DNA from 3 places in the Oceanisphaera sp. W20_SRM_FM3 genome. Region 1 is predicted to be linked to each of the others. Evidence: riboswitches for the same ligand, from Rfam matches in the RefSeq annotation. Region 1 holds a riboswitch; each other region holds the start of a gene.
The links. Region 1 has a riboswitch for thiamine pyrophosphate ahead of pnuC (nicotinamide riboside transporter PnuC). Riboswitches for the same ligand answer to the same signal wherever they lie in the genome.

Region 1 (3,280 bases):
CCTGTCCTAAGTGTCAGGGGCGAGGGCGGATCAGTCAGAAGATCCGTAAGAAAGTGAAGCTTAGCTATCAGGCCGCGTTGGCGCAGTTTGAAAAGCACGGCGGCTCGGCGCCCGCTCGCCCTAAGGCGCACTTATCTTCTTGCCCTAGCTGTGGCGGATCGGGACTGATCAAGGCCGATCGTCCACCTGCGCCAGACACAGAAAATTATCCAACTGTGGCTATTATTGGTGGCGGCATTGGCGGCGTGGCATTGGCCGTGGCTTGTTTACACCGTGGTATTCCGTTCACTTTGTATGAGCGTGATAACAACTTTGAAGCCCGCTCTCAGGGCTATGGCCTTACCTTGCAACAAGCCAGCAAAGCCATTGAAGGCTTAGGCATTTTTGAACTGGAAAAAGGCTTAGTGTCTACTCGCCATGTGGTGCACACCACAGACGGTAAAGTGCTCGGCGAATGGGGCATGAGAAAGTGGCTGCACTCAGATGAAACTCAAGCACCTAAGCGCACTAACGTGCATATTGCCCGTCAGTCTTTGCGCTTGGCATTGCTGGAACAGTTAGATGCCCCCCCGCATCAGCAAGATGCAATAAAATGGGGTCATCAGTTAGTCGACTTTAAAGAAACGGCAGTAGGTGTTGAGCTGAGCTTTGCGGTGGACAGAACAATAAAGCAGACCAAGGCAGATCTAGTGGTAGGAGCCGATGGTATTCGAAGCGCGGTGCGCAACTTAGTGTTGGGGCACGACATCAGCTCGCTGCGTTATCTGGATTGCATCGCCATCTTAGGCATATGCCCGTTAAGTGCGCTGCAAGGTGTAGACAGTGATTTGATGGATTCGGCCACTGTATTTCAAACTGCCAATGGCCATGAGCGCATTTATGTTATGCCCTATGATGCCAACTCTGTGATGTGGCAATTAAGCTTCCCCATGCTTGAAGATGACGCTAAAACCTTGAGCGCCCAAGGAGCCAAGGCGCTAAAGGCCGAAGCCTGTAGACGTACCCAGTGGCACTCGCCTATTCCGCAGATTTTAGCGGCCACGCCAGCTGCACTGATATCTGGCTATCCGGTATACGACAGAGCCTTGCTCACGCCTGAGTTATTAGCACAAATCGGAGCCGCCACGCTGATTGGCGATGCGGCGCACCCCATGAGCCCGTTCAAAGGGCAAGGTGCCAACCAAGCGCTGCTGGATGCACTGTCGCTGGCGCGCATTATTGTTAGAAGCTGCCGAGTGCAATCGAACTGGCGACAAGATGGCATACGCCAGCGTGTGCTTACCGAGTTTGAAGCCGAGATGCTAGCGCGCAGTGCCACTAAGGTACAAGACTCAGCAGACGCGGCTGAATTTTTGCATTCCGATGTGGTGCTGCACCAAAGCGATGAACCCAGGGGCCGCTGTTTAAAGTAAAAAACTGTCAACCAGAGACAAATGTTACTTTTGCAACGAAACCCACCAAACATGCGAAAAAATTAACATGAGATAAGGTCAAAAAGAGCCAAAGAAATTTTAATGGTAAGAACCAGAGCCCGCCTACTCACGGCGTGGTGTTTTAGCCCTTACCATAAAAATCCCTTTCCGATCTAATCTCTATTTTTTCGTGGGTTCCGTGTTCTTCCGTGGCAAATATATCTTTTCGTTGAGCTTGGCGCTGCTTGAAGCAGCTTTGCGTTAACCTAGACCTTTATACCAAAATGAGTATAATGCGGCTATACTTATAACATTAAGTCATATCCTAAGGGGTGGCAGTTACGATTGCCTGAGATGCGCAGACGCGAACCCTTTGAACCTGATCCGGCTAATACCGGCGTAGGAATAGGAAGCCGCAATGCACTGCTCTGCCCTCACCTGCCTGCTCTCGTAATTACCCGGTTTTCGTATTTATATCTATAAACTTATACGGAGACTAAACGTGTTTCGACTATCCCTTTTAAATACTGCGATTACTGATTTACTGCAAACAGCTATTACTGCTACTTATATGTCTTTTGTTCTAGGCTCGCTCGTTCCTGCGAAGGAGTGGTCACTATGGAAATAATGCAGGCTTTCATAAGCTGGTTAACTGCCGTTGAGTGGAGATATGTGCTGGGCCAACAACCTTTAGAAGTTATTGCGACTCTGGCCGGTGTGTTTGGCTTAATATTACTAGCCAAAGAAAAACGCAGCGGTTGGTTACTGGGCATGGTGTGGTCGAGTATTTCTGCTTATTTGGCTTTTTTTAGCTGGAGTTTGCTATCAGACGCCATCATGTACTTGGTATATATCCCCATTCAAATCTACTGCTGGCGAGCTTGGATATGCAGTAAAGATCCCAACACCAATCTGGTATTAGTACCCAGTTGGCTATCGCGTCCGCGCCAATATCTACTCGGCGCAAGCGTCATCTTGTGCATAGCGGTATGGGCGGTGATAGTTTCTACCTTAGCGAGCCAATTTAGCTGGATCCCCGAACCATCCATGTTAGTGCGAGATTCAGCAAGCACAGTGCTGAACTTTTTTGCTCAGTTTTTAATGGCAAGAAAACGCATGGAAAACTGGGTAATCTGGGTGTTGGTCAATGTGCTGGGTATTCATATTTATCTCGCTAAAGGCTCGCCTATTTATGCCTTGCAATACGGTTTGTTTTTACTGTTAGGTCTGTATGGATGGTGGCAATGGCATAAGCATCGTCGGCAAGCCGAGTTCGACTCTCGGCTTAGCTCTTCGAGCAATTCAACGCTCGCGGCTCAAACTGCATAAGCCATTTTTACCACTATTAAGGACCAGATTTTATGATATTTGAAACTCAAATACTGGGTAAAGATGACACCCAGCTGCGCCACGCCTTGCGTAATTTTGTGTTGCAGGATACCGAATATAAAAAACCGTATTTACAGGCTAACTTTGCCAAGATCCAAGAGGGCTATTCTTACTGGGGCCAAACGGACAGCACTAATCAAGACTACCGAGATATGCTGCACTCGTTTGTTATCTCAGAGTTTCACCCTCCGGCGGACTTCCCAAAAGAATTTCACGGCTTTTTTTCTGAGCAATGGGATGAACTGCAAACAGCGGTACGCAATAGCGAACTGGCATTGATTGAGCAGCTTAATATACCCGGGCTTGCTGAGCTTTATCACAGCTCGTTAGGCCATATGGTGTCTTGTAATTACTATCCACCGGTAATGAATGCACCGATTACGGCGATCGATAACACCCGCCTAATGCGCCACATTGATGTATCTTTGTTTTCCACCTTCGTGTTCGGCCTTGATAGCGGATTTTCCTACCTTAATCAG
Region 2 (3,280 bases), on a different contig from region 1:
CACCGCGCTTTTTGAATTCTTCTGACATCTGCGCCATGCCCGCGATCACAGTTTCGTGGTTGCCATTGATATCGACCATTTGAATGGCGATAGATTCTTGTGCCGCCGCATACTCACGCACCTCTTGGGTGATCTTCATGGAGCAGAATTTAGGCCCGCACATAGAGCAAAAGTGCGCTACCTTGCCGGACTCTTGAGGCAAAGACTCATCATGATAATCACGGGCCGTTATTGGATCTAAGCTTAAATTAAACTGGTCTTCCCAACGGAATTCAAACCGCGCCAAGGACAAAGCGTTATCACGAATCTGGGCGCCCGGATGACCTTTGGCTAAGTCAGCCGCATGGGCGGCTATCTTATAGGTGATCAAGCCCTGCTTCACATCTTCTTTATTTGGCAGACCTAAGTGCTCTTTTGGCGTGACGTAACACAACATGGCGCAGCCGTACCAACCAATTAAAGCAGCACCTATGCCAGAGGTAATGTGGTCATAGCCAGGGGCAATATCGGTAGTCAGGGGCCCAAGCGTATAAAACGGCGCCTCATGGCAATGCTCTAACTGCTCTTCCATATTGCGTTTGATCATGTGCATAGGCACGTGACCCGGGCCTTCAATCATCACCTGCACATCGTATTCCCAAGCAATCTTAGTTAGCTCGCCCAGCGTATACAACTCGGCAAACTGGGCTTCGTCGTTAGCATCAGCAATCGAGCCGGGGCGCATGCCATCACCGAGCGACAAGGACACGTCATAGGCGGCACAGATCTCACAAATATCGCGAAAACGCTCGTAAAGAAAACTTTCTTTATGATGGGATAAACACCATTTGGCCATAATAGAGCCGCCACGGGAGACGATACCGGTGACGCGCTTGGCAGTCATAGGCACGTAGCGCAGCAAGACGCCGGCGTGAATAGTGAAGTAATCCACGCCCTGCTCGGCTTGTTCAATCAAGGTATCGCGGAACACTTCCCAGTTTAAGTCTTCGGCCACGCCGTTTACTTTTTCCAACGCCTGATAGATAGGGACTGTGCCGATTGGCACTGGACTGTTACGCAAGATCCACTCGCGAGTCTCGTGAATATTACGCCCCGTCGACAGGTCCATCACGTTATCGGCACCCCAGCGGGTGGCCCACACCAACTTCTCAACTTCTTCTTCAATCGACGAGGTTACCGCCGAGTTACCGATATTGGCGTTGATCTTAATCAAGAAGTTGCGGCCGATAATCATAGGCTCAGATTCGGCGTGGTTAATGTTGGCCGGAATAATAGCGCGACCTTCGGCCACCTCTTTGCGTACAAACTCAGGGGTGATGTTCTCTGGCAGGTTGGCGCCAAAGTTTTCGCCCTTATGTTGTTTTAACAGCATTTCATCACGCACCCGCTCGCGGCCCATGTTTTCACGGATGGCGATGTATTCCATTTCCGGCGTGATAATGCCTTTTCGCGCATAGTGCATTTGCGTCACACACTGGCCTAACTTGGCTTTGCGGGGCTTAGGCATATGCTCGAAGCGCAAGTGATCGTAGCCATCATCCGCCATGCGCTCTTGAGTGAATTCTGAGCTGACTTGTGCCAATTCTATGGTGTCGTCACGGTCCAAAATCCACTGACGGCGCAGCTGTGGCAAGCCTTGGCGTACATCTAACTCGACTTCTGGATCGCCATAAGGGCCTGAGGTGTCATAGACAGGAATAGGGTCATTAGGCTCAAGAATGGGATTTTCTTCACTGCCGCCTTTGAAACTATCGGCTAAATGAATTTCACGCATCGCCACACGAATATCTGGGCGTGAACCTTGCAGATAAATACGCTGAGAATTCGGAAAGTGTTCGCCTTTCAAGTTATCGATAAACTCTTGAGCTTGGCTGCGGACTTCGCGGCGGTTCACTTTTTTAGGTTGTTGATCTGAAACGTTAGTTAATTTTTGGTTTGCTGCTTTCGTTGACATTATTTTTGACATAGCAATCTCACTTAAATCCATGTTGGGTGAAAAAGCTTGTCAGGAGTGTTGATAAGAAAATGGCAGAGGAGGGTATGCGCCAAATTCTCACTTGCTTCCCTTACGCAGGTATTAGCCTGATCAGGTTCAACGGATCCCACTTACTGTGGTCTCAGCCCATATAGAGCACTCCGACAAGATAGTGGCCAGTAAAACAGATCCAAATCACAAAAGCAAAGCGGTTATTGATTATAAATAATTCAGCTAACTGCCGACAAAAGAGCCGATAACAGCGTTCAACATGACAAAATCGCAGATAAATACCGCATGTTGCAGCTAAAAATACTTTAAAGGTAATAACGCTACCAATGCCTAATGAGATCTAGGCGGCTAGCCATATAATCGCGGCAATGTTAATTTCAGGTAAAGATAATAGCCCTAACTGGGCGGCCTGTTCAGAGATACCAATATGCTGATTAACCTTTATCACTATCAATTACCCTTAACTTTTCCGCTCACTATCAATGGCGCAACTGTGGCGGTACGGGACGGTTTTTATGTAGAGATTGACGGCCATTGGGGTGAGGTGGCGGCGCCAATTGGTGAGAATGAAGCCGCTGTGCTGCGGGACTTAACCGCAGCTTGCGAGCACTTACGCCAAGGCCGACGTCATGAAGCCGAATTGCCGGCGGTGCAGTTTGGCTTAGATTGCGCGCTGGCTAAAATAAGCACTATGCCTTTATTCGCGATAGCCTCTTTACCGTTATTGGAAGGCTCAAGGGATCCGCTGGTGCGCGCTTGGCGCTGTCGGCGAATACATCCAGAGCGGGCTTGGCTTATCCTCACCGGTGATGTGCATTACGACGCAGGGTTAATACGCGAGCTGTGCATGTTGGCGCCCAAGGTGCGCTTAGTGCTGGACGCAGGCGCTTGTTTACACAGTGAGCAGATCATCGATTTATGGTCACGCATCGAGACTCGCCGTATCGACTGGCTACTGGATCCCACTACCGAGTTAGCTGAGGCGCAAACCTTGAGCAGGCTGCACTCAATACCGGTCGGCCTCGACTTAGCCCGTTATGCTGATTTTGCCTCGACCGCAGCAGCTGACCTGAGCAATGCGGAGTTCGCTAAGGCGGTGATCGTTAGACCAGCGCAGTTGGGCGGCCTTGCCCACAACCAAACGCTGGTCGCTCAGGGCCACGCCTTGGGGCTGGAAGTTATGCTGGGCGATAGCTTACAAAGTGGCCTTGGTCAGCATCAGTTAGCCCATTTATCTTATCAGTGGTTGCCAGATGCACCATTGGCGCTAGGCCGCTGTCGTTATCTGCTGGA
Region 3 (3,280 bases), on a different contig from region 1:
CGGCCCGCATAAATAAAGATAAAAGTACCAATACCCGTGATCAACAAGGCAAACATTAAGCTCAGGCCGTCAACCATAAAACTGAGGTTAATATCTAGGCTCGGGATCCAAGCGTATTGATAATAGAGGGCTTCGCCGCCCGTCACGGCTGACCAAAACGTTAAAAAATAGCCAAACAATGCCGCCGGTAGTACCGACAAGCACCAACCAATCTTCGCGCCCATAACGCGGGATAGTTGTGGCACCAAAAAGGCTAAAACAAAGCCCAATAAAATGGCAACAAGCATAGGAAAAACGTCTCCTTTCCTTGCCCGTTCAGGCAATAGAATAAACGAAAAATAGAGGGAGAAATGGCACTGTGCGGGGGCTATAGTTAGGAATGATTTCGCTTATTTATCGATTAACTTCTCGAAAAGTTAATCTAGCTTATCAAACAGTTAATCGATTATTTTTATATTATTATTTTCGAAGATACTACAAGTCGACCTTGTAAAACGCAAGCAAGGTACCGTTTTTAGCACGCCAGATGTAAAAAACGCGAACTGGATCAAAGCCCTGAAGGCAGCAGTAAGCGGTCAGCTTGAAGCCGGAAGCCTACGACCGAGAAAGAGCCAAAGCTATTTTTGCAACGAAATCCACTAAGCCCGCAAAAAACGAACATGAGATCGAAAATGATTAAGATTTAAAATGGGTAAGATTGCTGTCCCACATGCGCTCGGATTTGGCTCTTACTATCAATAATGTCTTTCAGACCTAATCACTATAATTTCGTGCTTATCGTAAACAAAGAGTGCGGATTTCGTTGCAGATATATCTTTAATTACTTAGCGCCTTAAAGAAGTGCTCTACTGGGCCGCGGCCGTGGCCGATTCGCACTCGGCTGCCGGCCAAAATTGCCTGATCAATATAGTGCTTAGCCCGCGCTACCGCTTCTTCTAGGCTAAAGCCTTGACCTAAATAACTGGCCAAGGCCGCCGACAAGGTACAGCCAGTGCCATGGGTATTTGACGTCATAATACGCGGCGTATCGAAGTAGCGTATTTGATCATCAACCAACAGCCAGTCTGGGCTACGCGCTTCTTGTTGCAAGAAGCCGCCTTTGATCAGTACCGCCTTGCAATCTAACTGCTGTAACCCAGCAAATAAGGCTTCTACGTCCGACAAGTGCCGAGGAATGGCCACACCTAATAAAGCTGCGGCTTCCGGTAAGTTTGGCGTGATCACATCCGCCAACGGCAGCAACTCTTCACGTAAACAATTTACCGCATCTTCCGCCAGCAACATGTCGCCATTGGCGGTGACCATGACCGGATCTACCACTAAATGGGCAGGCTGATAACGACGCAGCGCCGCCACCACAGTGCGAATGGTTTCACTGTCGCCCAACATGCCGACTTTAACCGAAGTAATGGCGAGATCACTAAATACCGCATCTAATTGCGCTTGGATCATGGTCTGCGGCGTAGGATGTACGGCGGTCACGCCTTGGGTATTTTGCGCAGTCAGTGCCGTGATCACGGAGCAAGCATAACCGCCGGTGGCAGAAATGGCTTTAATGTCCGCTTGAATACCAGCACCACCGCAGCTGTCGGAGCCGGCTATGGTGAGGACGATGGGCTTTTGGTGCTGAGGTTGCTGATTCTGTTCTGCATTAGCAGATAACTGAGTGGACATTTATTAAGCTCCTTCGGGCGAAGGACCTGCAGGTAAATAGGTATTTACCTGTTAGTTTCCTACGCCAGTATTAACTGGATCAGGTACAGCGGGTCCGGTATCTACCGTCTCAGCCTGCTTAAGGCTCCCCGACTAACAAATCCGATAATAGCGAGCTAACTCTTGAAAGGAAAGCTGTCAGCTGTAAGCCGTCAGCGATCAGTTATAAATCACCCATAAAAAAACCGCATCTCTCAATCCGGTTTTTCTTTAACTTACAGTTTACAGTTTACGACTTAAAGCGATGTCTAATGCGCTTGATTCCAGTTATCGCCCTCACCGGCTTCCACCAGTAATGGCACATCGATCTTGGCGGCATGCTGCATTAAATCGCAGATTTTCAGCTTAAATTCTTCGACCTTGTCTTCGCGAATTTCAAACACCAATTCATCGTGCACTTGCATCAGCATGCGCACTTCACCGTCTACTTGATCCTTTAACCAAGCGGCGACCTTAATCATGGCCTTCTTGATGATATCTGCGGCGGTTCCCTGCATAGGCGCGTTGATGGCTGCACGTTCGGCACCTTTGCGGCGCGCGCCATTTTTGGCGTTAATCTCAGGAAGATACAAACGACGACCAAATAAGGTCTCCACGTAGCCTTTTTCGGCGGCCTGCGCGCGGGTGTCTTCCATGTATTTCAATACACCAGGATAGCGCTCAAAATAGATGTCCATATAAGTCTGTGACTCGTGGCGCGCTATGCCTAACTGGCGCGATAGACCAAAGGCGCTCATGCCGTAGATCAAGCCAAAGTTAATGGCCTTGGCACGACGACGCTGCTCTGTGGTCACACTGTCCAACGCCACGCCAAACACCTCGGCGGCGGTGGCTTTGTGCACATCTAACCCTTTAGAGAAGGCGTCGAGCAGGCCTTTATCTTTGGAAAGATGCGCCATGATGCGCAGTTCAATTTGCGAGTAATCCGCCGCCACCAATTTATAACCGGGCTCGGCGATAAAAGCTTGGCGAATGCGCCGCCCTTCTGGAGTGCGGATCGGGATATTTTGTAAGTTAGGATCCGAGGATGACAAGCGACCCGTGGCCGCATTGGCTTGATGATAAGAGGTGTGAATGCGGCCACTGTGTTGATTCACCATCAGCGGCAACTTGTCGGTATAAGTAGATTTGAGCTTACTTAAACCACGATATTCCATCAGTAATTTAGGCAGTGGATAATCCAGCGCCAGCTCTTGCAACACTTCTTCGGCCGTTGAAGGCGCACCTTTAGGCGTCTTCTTCAGAATGGGCAGAGCCAGCTTGGTAAATAAGATTTCACCCAACTGCTTCGGCGAGCTTAAGTTAAAGGGCTCGCCAGCTAACTCATGAGCTTGTAACTCTAACTCTTTAAGGCGTTTGGCAATTTCATCGCTTTGAATGGCCAGCAGCTTGCTGTCTATCTTCACGCCCGTGTATTCCATTTCGGCCAAAATCGGCACTAATGGCATTTCAATATCGGTGAATACACTTTGCAGCACCGGCTCGGCGGCCAGCTGCTCGGCTAAATGATGATGTAAACGCAGCGTAATGTCTGCGTCTTCCGCCGCATAAAAAGCCGCTTCTTCTA

Region 2: it holds a riboswitch for thiamine pyrophosphate, as region 1 does, so the genes downstream of both, thiC (phosphomethylpyrimidine synthase ThiC) here and pnuC (nicotinamide riboside transporter PnuC) in region 1, are expected to answer to the same signal.
Region 3: it holds a riboswitch for thiamine pyrophosphate, as region 1 does, so the genes downstream of both, thiD (bifunctional hydroxymethylpyrimidine kinase/phosphomethylpyrimidine kinase) here and pnuC (nicotinamide riboside transporter PnuC) in region 1, are expected to answer to the same signal.

What each region holds. Positions count from the first base shown of each region.
Region 1 covers NZ_JBGQOP010000023.1:13,879-17,158, reverse strand. Annotated here, with positions in the region: gene ACEN2G_RS11665 (FAD-dependent oxidoreductase) at 54-1,412, shown strand; TPP riboswitch at 1,731-1,835, shown strand; gene pnuC (nicotinamide riboside transporter PnuC) at 2,031-2,741, shown strand; gene ACEN2G_RS11655 (2OG-Fe(II) oxygenase family protein) at 2,774-3,280, shown strand, end outside.
Region 2 covers NZ_JBGQOP010000017.1:11,278-14,557, reverse strand. Annotated here, with positions in the region: gene thiC (phosphomethylpyrimidine synthase ThiC) at 1-1,954, opposite strand, end outside; TPP riboswitch at 2,045-2,149, opposite strand; gene ACEN2G_RS10055 (o-succinylbenzoic acid (OSB) synthetase) at 2,415-3,280, shown strand, end outside.
Region 3 covers NZ_JBGQOP010000005.1:1,872-5,151, reverse strand. Annotated here, with positions in the region: gene ACEN2G_RS04100 (putative monovalent cation/H+ antiporter subunit A) at 1-287, opposite strand, end outside; gene thiD (bifunctional hydroxymethylpyrimidine kinase/phosphomethylpyrimidine kinase) at 817-1,674, opposite strand; TPP riboswitch at 1,714-1,815, opposite strand; gene polA (DNA polymerase I) at 1,962-3,280, opposite strand, start outside.